One region of the Pseudarthrobacter sp. MDT1-56 genome, then DNA from elsewhere that is predicted to be linked to it. Evidence: riboswitches for the same ligand, from Rfam matches in the RefSeq annotation. Region 1 holds a riboswitch; each other region holds the start of a gene.
The links. A riboswitch is a leader RNA that binds a small molecule or an ion and turns the genes downstream of it on or off. The one in region 1 is predicted to bind S-adenosylmethionine.
Positions count from the first base shown of each region.

Region 2: another riboswitch for S-adenosylmethionine. It lies ahead of AC50YC_RS16655 (DUF1737 domain-containing protein); the one in region 1 lies ahead of AC50YC_RS12020 (bifunctional o-acetylhomoserine/o-acetylserine sulfhydrylase).
Region 3: another riboswitch for S-adenosylmethionine. It lies ahead of AC50YC_RS10190 (cobalamin-independent methionine synthase II family protein); the one in region 1 lies ahead of AC50YC_RS12020 (bifunctional o-acetylhomoserine/o-acetylserine sulfhydrylase).

Region 1 is NZ_JBWZCK010000007.1:197,860-201,124, forward strand. It holds gene AC50YC_RS12020 (bifunctional o-acetylhomoserine/o-acetylserine sulfhydrylase) at 48-1,364, opposite strand; SAM riboswitch class IV at 1,429-1,544, opposite strand; gene AC50YC_RS12025 (VOC family protein) at 1,749-2,387, shown strand; gene AC50YC_RS12030 (CPBP family intramembrane glutamic endopeptidase) at 2,495-3,265, opposite strand, start outside.
Region 2 is NZ_JBWZCK010000012.1:100,161-103,425, forward strand. It holds gene cls (cardiolipin synthase) at 1-634, opposite strand, end outside; gene AC50YC_RS16650 (aminodeoxychorismate lyase) at 728-1,690, shown strand; SAM riboswitch class IV at 1,784-1,898, shown strand; gene AC50YC_RS16655 (DUF1737 domain-containing protein) at 1,994-2,221, shown strand; gene AC50YC_RS16660 (rhodanese-like domain-containing protein) at 2,218-2,637, shown strand; gene AC50YC_RS16665 (O-succinylhomoserine sulfhydrylase) at 2,638-3,265, shown strand, end outside.
Region 3 is NZ_JBWZCK010000006.1:102,302-105,566, reverse strand. It holds gene AC50YC_RS10195 (adenylosuccinate synthase) at 1-975, opposite strand, end outside; SAM riboswitch class I at 1,261-1,365, shown strand; gene AC50YC_RS10190 (cobalamin-independent methionine synthase II family protein) at 1,377-2,585, shown strand; gene AC50YC_RS10185 (uracil-DNA glycosylase family protein) at 2,758-3,265, shown strand, end outside.

The DNA of each region.
Region 1 (3,265 bases):
CCCGGCGTCATGCCCGCAAAGGTGGGGAAATTCGGCGCTGACTTGGCTCAGGCGGTTTTGGCTGCGCGGAATCCGGCGTCGAGGTCAGCGAGGATGTCGTCGATGTGCTCCAGGCCCACGGAGAGCCGGACCAGGCCCGGGTTCACGCCGGCGACGGTCTGCTGTTCGGGGGAAAGCTGGCTGTGGGTGGTCGACGCCGGGTGGATGACCAGCGAGCGCACGTCGCCGATGTTGGCCACGTGCGAGTGCAGTTCGAGGGCGTCGACGAAGCGCTTGCCGGCCTCCGCTCCCCCGGCGATGTTGAAGGCGACGACGGCGCCGGTCCCCTTCGGGCCGTACTTGCGGCCGCGCTCGTACCAGGGGCTGGACGGCAGCCCGGCATAGGCGACCGATTCGACGTCGTCCCTGGCCTCGAGCCATTCCGCAACCTGGGTGGCGTTGGCGACGTGCCGCTCCACGCGCAGGCTCAGGGTCTCGAGGCCCTGGGCGATAAGGAAGGCGTTGAACGGGGACACCGCCGAGCCGAGGTCGCGCAGCAACTGGACGCGCGCCTTGAGGATGTAGGAGAGGTTGGCGCCAAGGGCACCGTCCTTGCCGAGGTCCCGTGCGTAGACCAGGCCGTTGTAGGTGGGGTCGGGGGTGTTGAAGCCGGGGAAGCGTTCCGGGTCCCTGCCGAAGTCGAAGTTGCCCGAGTCCACGATCACGCCGGCGATCGCGGTCCCGTGGCCGCCGAGGTACTTGGTGGCGGAGTGCACCACGATGTCCGCACCCCACTCGATCGGGCGGATGAGGTAGGGCGTGGAGAGCGTGTTGTCCACGATCAGCGGGACCCCGGCCTCGTGGGCCACCTGCGAGATGCCCTCGATATCCAGCACGTCCTGGCGCGGGTTGGAGACCACTTCGCCAAAGAACAACTTGGTGTTGGGCTGCACGGCGTCGCGCCACTGCTCAAGGTTGTCCGGGTCCTCCACGAAGGTCACGGAGATCCCGAACTTCTTCAGCGTGTGCGCCAGCAGGTTGTAGGTGCCGCCATAGAGGCTGGGGCTGGCCACCACATGGTCGCCGGCCTCGGCAACGTTCAGGATCGCGAGGGTCTCCGCGGCCTGTCCGGAGCTCAGCAGCAGCGCCGCCAGTCCGCCTTCCAGGCTGGCCACCCGCTGTTCCACGGCGTCCTGGGTGGGGTTCCCGATCCGGGTGTAGATGGGCGCGAGTTCGGCGAGGGCGAAGCGCTTGGCGGCGCTTTCGGCGCTGGGGAAGACGAACGACGTCGTCTGGTAGATCGGCAACGACCGGGCACCGGTGGCGCTGTCCGGCTCCTGGCCGGCGTGGATCTGGCGGGTTTCGAAGGACCAGGCACTGGACATCGGGACACTCCTTAGGGGACCGGGCACAGGCAGCCCCGGAGCCCCCTGGCCCGGGTCGGCACTGGCGCCGCGCTTGCCCTCCGGCGGGCGCCGGACGGCCAGGTCTTCACCCGGGGCACCCCACCGCGTGACGAGGGTTGCCGGCCAGCTAGCCGGGGCTGTGCGCTGGCACTCATGACCTGACCCCAGTCTAGGAACCGGTTGCGGGCCGTGGATAGCTTTGTGACGAAGATGAAGTTGCGCGGCCGGCGGGGCGCAAAAGACCGGCCACTTCCCCGCCGTGACGCGGGGCCGCACCCGGCGGGGAGCCCCCAAAAATGACATCCCACCACGGTTAGGAGAGCCTAAGCTGAGAGCCGCATCACAAAGTGTCAAGATGAGGGCATGCGCATGGATCACGTCTCTTACGCCTGTGAACAAGATGGCCTCGCTGCCACCACCGAACGAATTGCGTCTGCCCTCGGCGTAGAAGCCGTGAAGGGCGGAGTACACCCCCGATTCGGGACCCGCAACATGATCATCCCGCTCGCGGGACACAAGTATCTCGAGGTCGTGGAGGTCCTGAACCACCCCGCGTCCGACAAGGCCCCCTTCGGCCAGGCCGTCCGCGCCCGTTCCGAAGCCGGCGGCGGCTGGATGGGCTGGTGCGTCGAAGTCGACGACCTCGCCCCGTTCGAGGAACGGCTCGGCCGCGCCGCCGTCAACGGCAACCGCAAGTTCCCCGACGGCCGCGAACTGGTCTGGAAGCAGATCGGCATCCTCGGGCTGATCGCCGATCCCCAGGTGCCCTACATGCTCAAGTGGGAGGGCGATCCGGAACTCCACCCGTCCAAGGCCTACGAGAGCAATGTCAAGATGTCCGCCCTCACGATTGCCGGCTCGGCGGAGCGTGTCACCGAATGGCTCGGAGTCCCGGTCGAGAAGCCGCTGGAGGACGTGGCCGTGAACTGGCTCGCCCCCCGTGGGACGCCCGGCATCCTCTCCGTCACGTTCGAGACGGCCTCCGGAGCCGTCACCATCTGACGCTTCACCGCCCAACACTTCGGCCGCCATCAGCGGGTGCCAATGACGTCACCCACCGATGGCGGCCGATAACTTTTAACTCCCGGCGCGCCTGCCCGGCCCGCGGCTCAGCCCAACCCGATGGACCTGCCGAAGAGGCTGAAACCGACGAACGCCACGATGTCCAGCACGGCGTGGGCAATCACCAGCGGCATCAGGCGGCGGGTTTTGGTGTAGACCAGCGCGAAGATAACGCCCATGATGGCGTTGCCGATGAACGGGCCGAAGCCCTGGTAGAGGTGGTAGCTGCCGCGCAGCATGGAACTGGTGAAGATGGCCAGCGGCAGGCTCCAGCCGAATTTGCCCAGCCGGTCCAGCAGGTAGCCCACCACGATCACTTCCTCCACGATCCCGTGCCGGATCGCGGAGAGGACCAGCACCGGCACGGTCCACCAGTAGGCGTCCAGCGCGCTGGGGATGATCTCCGTCGTAATGCCCAGTGCCCGGCCCGCGGCGTACAGTCCCAGCGACGGGATACCGATCAGCGCCGCCAGGCCGAACCCCTGCAGCAGGTCCCTGCCGGGGCGGGCGAAGTTGAGCCCCAGCTTCTGGAACGCCGTGACGCCGTGGCTGCCGCCGCCGGACAGGCCGGACGTCCGGTGGTCGGTGAGGAAATAGAGTGCCAGGACCACCGGCACCAGGGCGAAGAAGATATCCAGCAGCTGGTAGGTGAGGTCGAAGTATTCGCGGCTGCTTTGCGAACGGTTCAGCGTGGAGGTCCCCTCCGCCAGCGGCGCCCGGGTCAGCTTGTCCAGCAACTGGACGACCGAGTACACGGCGGACTGCCCCAGGGACAGGCCCAGGACGATCCAGACTTCTAACCGCAGGCGGCGGCGGGA
Region 2 (3,265 bases), on a different contig from region 1:
GCATGGGCCGCCAGCGGATCTTGCTGGCCTTGAGCCGGGCGATCAGCTTGCTGTAGCCCTGGATGCGCAGGGTCCCCAGGTGGTCGAACAGGAGGCGGACTTCGACACCGCGTTCGGCCGCCTTCTCCATCTCGGTCAACAGCTCGTCCGTGACGTGGTCCGAGCTCAGGATGTAGAACTCGGCGTTGACGAACGACTTCGCCTCCCGGACGGCAGCCGCCATCGCCTTGATCGAGTCCGGGTAGCCGGGCAGGAGCTCCACGTGGTTGCCGTCGACCATCGGCAGCGAGCCCAGGGTCTTGTTCAGTTCCGCCGCTGAGGACACCCATTCCGGGCCCTCGTAGCGGCTTTCCACCATCGCCAGATCGGAGGCCCCGGCGCGTACCCGGGTGTTCACGGCGTCCTGCTGCGCCCGGCGCTTGCGGGAGAGCCGGAAGTTGCCGAAGAGCAGGAAGAGGACCAGGCCGACGGCCGGAACGAAGAAGATGATCAGGAGCCAGGCCATGGCCGTGGTGGGACGGCGGTTTCCGGGGATAATGCCGAGGGCCAGGACCCGGATGGCGAGGTCAACCACGGTCAGGATCAGGATCACCCAGGACGGGAGAGTTTCCGCCAGGGAAAATGGCCACAACACAGACGAACCCCTCAAGTTCCAGACCCGCGGAAGAGTTCCGGAACGGGCAACGGTCAAATCCTATCCCGCAGCCCGCCGCACTAAGCTGAAGCCATGACTTCTCATGCTGCCGCCCCCGCCCCTGTCCCGGTGCTGGTCTTCCTGGATCCGGCGTTCGACGGCGGCCGTCTGGCCGATGCCACCAGGCCGCAGCTGATGGCGACGGACCAGGGCGCGACGCGCGGCGACGGGGTCTTCGAGTCGCTGCTGGCCGTGGGCGGGCAGCCCCGCAAGCTCCAGGCGCACCTGGACCGGCTGGCCGGGTCGGCCCGGCTGCTGGAGCTGGACATCCCTGCGGAGGAAACCTGGCGCCGGGCCATCGAGACGGCGATCGGCGAATTCCGGCGCCAGCACGTGCCGGGCGCCGGGACCGTCGAGGACGACGAACTCGTGGTCAAGCTCCTCGTGACCCGCGGCGTCGAAGGTGCGGGCACGCCCACCTGCTGGGTCCAGGCCTCCGCCCCCGGGCCCGCCGGGAGGCGCCAGCGCGAGACCGGCGTCGACGTCATCCTGCTGGACCGCGGCTATGACAGCGACATCGGGGAACGGGCCCCGTGGCTGCTCATGGGCGCCAAGACGCTGTCCTACGCCGTCAACATGGCCGCGCTCCGCTACGCGCATGCCCAGGGCGCGGACGACGTAATTTTCACCTCCGCGGACGGCCGGGTGCTGGAGGGTCCGACCTCGACTGTGTTGCTCGCGCACCTGGAGACGTCCGACGACGGTGCCGGCGGGGTGCGCACCGTCCGGCGGCTGATAACGCCCCAGCTCGACAGCGGGATCCTGCCCGGCACGTCGCAGGGTGCCTTGTTCATCGCGGCCAAGGCCGCCGGCTGGGAGCTGGGCTACGGCCCGCTGGAGCCCCGAGACCTGTACGACGCCGACGCCGTCTGGCTGATCTCCAGCATCCGGCTGCTCGCACCCGTCAACCACATCGATGGCAAAGAGATCGGCACCCCCGAGCTGCGCCGGCAACTCACCGCAGAGCTCAACGCGCTCTACGCCACAATCGAGTAGTCCTCCCCTCCCCCGCGTTGCGGGGCGGAGCGTTACTTAACATGACGACGGCGGCGATGCAGGCCGGCGTTGCAGGTGTTACGTTTTTTGGTGAGTAATGAGAACCGGCGCCAAGCCCTGACTTGCCGGTCGGCAACCCTCCCTTTCGCGGCGGGGTGCCTCAGGTGAATACTCGGCATATCGACCATTCGAGCTGCAAGCGTGAAAGATAGGAGATCCGTCGTGCCTGACGCGTCCGCCCCCGCTGTCCCCGGGACAGCACCCGCCCCGTCCCCCGCAGTCCCCGGTGCCGCCGAGGAAAAACTGGCCTACCGCCTGTTTTCCGGCCCCGATGACCGCGCCTTCTGTGAGCGCGTCTCGGCCGCCCTCGCCGAGGGCTACGTGCTGCACGGCAGCCCGACCGCCACCTTCAACGGCAGCAGCGTCATCGTGGCGCAGGCCGTCGTGCTGCCGGCGGCGATCGCCAGCGCCGATGCCGCCGTCGCCAACGCCGTTGATGACCTCGAGTTCGACGGCGAGGGCCACGCGTGAGCTACGCCGGGGACCTCAGCCCGCAGGAGGCCTGGGCCAAGCTGGAGAAGGGCGCCATCCTGGTGGACGTCCGCACCGAGGGCGAATGGGCCCACATCGGCATCCCCGACACCGCGGCCGCGGGCACCAAGCGGAACGATCCGCTCTTCATCCAGTGGAACCTGGCCGGCGGCGTCCCCAATTCCCAGTTCGTTGAGCAACTGAAACTCCAGGCTCCCGAGGGCGAAGGCACCGAACTGGTCTTCCTTTGCCGGTCCGGCGCCCGGTCCATCGCCGCGGCGATTGCCGCGACGGACGCCGGTTTCATTTCCTACAACATTCTTGAGGGCTTCGAAGGCGAACCGGACCGCCACGGCGAGCGCACTGTCAACGGCTGGAAGAACCGCGGCCTGCCCACCAACCTCGGAGAGCACTAAGTGACCTTCAACCCTGATGCCGCCGGCTGGAGCGCCGACACCCAGGCCGTCCGCGGCGGACTCGACCGCACCGGTTTCCAGGAAACGTCCGAACCGGTCTTCCTGAACTCCGGCTTCGTCTACGAATCCGCGGCCGCCGCGGAGCGCGCCTTCACCGGCGAGGACGAGCGCTTCGTTTACTCCCGCTACGGCAACCCCTCGGTGGCCACTTTCCAGGAACGGCTCCGGCTGCTCGAAGGCACCGAGGCCTGCTTCGCGACCGCCTCGGGCATGTCCGCGGTCTTCACTGCCCTCGGGGCCCTGCTGGCCGCCGGCGACCGGGTGGTCGCGGCCCGTTCGCTGTTCGGATCCTGCTTCGTGATCCTCAACGAAATCCTTCCCCGCTGGGGCGTCGAGACGGTCTTTGTGGACGGCCCGGACCTGGAGCAGTGGCGGTCGGCGCTGTCGGAGCCCACGACGGCGGTCTTCTTCGAGTCGCCGTCGAACCCGATGCAGGAAATCGTGGACATCGCCGCCGTGAGCGGGCTGGCGCACGCCGCCGGGGCGACGGTCGTCGTGGACAATGTCTTCGCCACCCCCCTGCTGCAGCGCTGCGGGGAGCTCGGCGCCGATGTGATCGTGTATTCGG
Region 3 (3,265 bases), on a different contig from region 1:
GTCCGTGAAACCGTTGACGCGCGAGGCATGGCGCGCCAGCACGGCGTCGTACCAGCCGCAGCGGCGCGGCCGGCCGGTGTTGACGCCGAACTCGCCGCCCGTCTTCTGCAGGTACATGCCCATGTCGTCGAACAGCTCCGTAGGGAACGGACCTGCGCCGACCCGGGTGGTGTACGCCTTGATGATGCCGATGGAGCGCGAGATGCGGGTGGGGCCGATGCCCGAGCCCACGGAGGCGCCGCCGGCCGTCGGGTTCGAGGAGGTCACGAAGGGGTACGTGCCGTGGTCGACGTCCAGGAAGGTGGCCTGGCCGCCTTCCATCAGGACCACCTTGCCCTCGTCCAGGGCGGTGTTCAGGACATAGGTGCTGTCGATGACCAGTGGGCGGAGGCGCTCGGCGAAGGACAGGAAGTACTCCACAATCTCGTCCACCTCGATGTCGCGGCGGTTGTAGACCTTGACCAGGAGTTCGTTCTTCTGGCGCAGCGACCCTTCAACCTTCTGCCGCAGGATCGAGGCGTCGAAGACGTCCTGCACGCGGATGCCGAGGCGGGCCACCTTGTCCATGTAGGCCGGGCCGATGCCGCGGCCGGTGGTGCCGATGGCGCGGGAGCCGAGGAACCGCTCGGTGACCTTGTCCAGGACCTGGTGGTAGGGCGCCACGAGGTGGGCGTTGGCGGAGACGCGCAGCTTGGAGGTGTCGGCGCCGCGGGCTTCGAGGCCGTCGATTTCCTGGAACAGCGCCTCAAGGTTCACCACGCAGCCGTTGCCGATGATCGGAACCGCGTTGGGGCTCAGGATGCCGGCCGGAAGGAGCTTGAGCTCATACTTCTCACCGCCTACGACGACGGTGTGCCCGGCATTATTGCCGCCGTTGGGCTTGACGACGTAGTCGACTCGGCCACCAAGCAGGTCAGTGGCCTTACCTTTGCCTTCGTCGCCCCATTGGGCTCCGACGATCACGATTGCTGGCATGGGATCCTCCCCCATTCGTTCGGGCCAAAGTCCGTATGACTCACCGGGGTGGTCACCGGAGCTCAGCACCGTTCATGAGAATGCCCCGAATCTACCGCTGTGCTCGATCCATCAACGCCAGAGTCCGGGGCTCTTACCACCCAAGTTTAGCCGATCAGGGTCGCGGCAGCTCATTTGACCATCCAATGGACTTCCCGCCGGGCACGGCCTGCGACCGTGCGTCCAGCCAGCGGAACTCCGGCGCCCGGACTTGCGCAAGCCCGCCCGGTGGAATTGAGTGAGAGTTGACCATCCCGAGCGGCCGAGGGACCTGGACCGTTGACGCCGCAGCAACCCTGCCCGGACACAGCAATGTGACGGCAACGGTGCTACCGCCAGGACCGATGGAAAGGAAGCGCCCCATGCGCCACAACACCGACCATATCCGCGCCACCCACGCCGGCTCGCTGCCCCGCACCCCCGAGCTCATCGCCGCGAACGAGGCCAAGGAAGCAGACGGCGTCTCCCCCGAGTTCCTGGATCTGCTGGAAACGTCCGTGGTGGACATCGTCCAGCGCCAGAAGGACCTCGGCATCGGTATCCCCAACGACGGCGAATACGGGCACACGATGTCCAGCTCAGTGGACTACGGCGCGTGGTGGAACTACTCCTTCAGCCGGCTGGGCGGCCTCGAGCCGACAGAGGTGGACCGTTGGGCTGACGCCGCGGTGCACCGCTCCACACCAGGCAACATTGTGCTGACCTCCTTCCCGGACCGGCGCGACCGGCAGAAGTTCAACGAGGCCTACGACGATCCGTCCTCCGGAATCCTGGCGCACCGCAAGAGTGTCACGCAGCCGAAAATTGCCGGCCCGCTGCACTACACCGGGCAGGCCCTCGTGGGCTCGGACATCGCCAACCTCAAAACCGGCCTGGCCGCCGCCGGGCTGACCGACGGCTTCGTCGCCTCCCTCTCTCCCGGTTCCTGCGCCCGCGTCGCCAACGAGTACTACAAGACCGACGAGGAACTCCTGTACGCCTGCGCGGACGCCATGCGGGAGGAGTACAAGGCCATCATCGACGCCGGGCTCACGGTCCAGCTCGACGATCCGTCGCTGGCCGAAAGCTGGGACCAGATCAACCCGGAACCTAGCCTGGCGGACTATCTCAAATTCATCCAGCTCAGGGTTGAAGCCACAAACTGGGCCCTGCGAGACCTTCCCCAGGAGCAGATCCGGCTGCACGTCTGCTGGGGTTCCTGGCACGGCCCGCACACCACGGACATTCCTTTCGCGGACATCATCGGCTCCGTGCTGCAGATCAATGCGGGCGGCTACTCCTTCGAGGCCGCCAACGTCCGCCACGAGCACGAATGGCGCGTCTGGGAGGACACCAAGCTCCCCGACGGAAAAGTCATCATCCCCGGCGTCGTCTCCCATGCCACCAACGTCGTCGAGCACCCCGATCTGGTGGCGGACCGGATCGTACGCTTCGCCACATTGGTGGGCCGGGAAAATGTGATTGCCTCCACAGACTGCGGTCTTGGCGGCCGCGTGCACCCGCAAATCGCCTTTGCCAAGCTGGAATCCCTGGGGGAAGGCGCCCGCCGCGCCACCACCCGGCTCTGGTAACCAGGCGCCGGGAAGAAACGTCATTTCGCAGGGCTTGATAGACTAATAAAGATCGACCAGGAATCGGTCAACACCACATTTTCAAACCACACCGTACTTGGCGTGCCCGGTGCTCGGCGTGCCCGCGTACGGTCTGGCAGCTTCACCAATCCCGCAGGAGACTCAGCAATATATGACAGCCTTGGCCACTGAAAATTCCCGCGAACAGCTTCTGAGCCGCCGCTACGAACCTAGCGTCGCGGCTGTCAACGAGCTGTGCGACACGCTGCAGGCGACCAAAGCTGGCACCAATGTCCCCTATGTGGACCCGATGCACGACGTGGACGAGTGCCGCATCATCAGCCTCTTCTCCAACATCGGAACCGAGGATGAGTCTGGCTTCATCACCGCCGGGGACGAGGAAGCGGCCACCCGCCTGCTCGGCGTCCAGTGGAAGCTTGGCCTGCGCCCTGAGTACGTCATGCCCTGGAACGTCCACCCCTGGTACGTCCCGGGCGAGCCCAACGGCAAGTTCACGCCGGACCAGATTTCCGCAGGTTTGAAGCCGCTGCTGAAGTTCCTCGCCGTCGTGCCCCGCGCCTCAGTGATTGTGGCTCACGGCACCGAGGCCAACCGCCTCGCGAACCTGCTCCTCAAGACCGAGGTGCCCATGATCTGGCGCCGCGGCCTCAAGACCTACA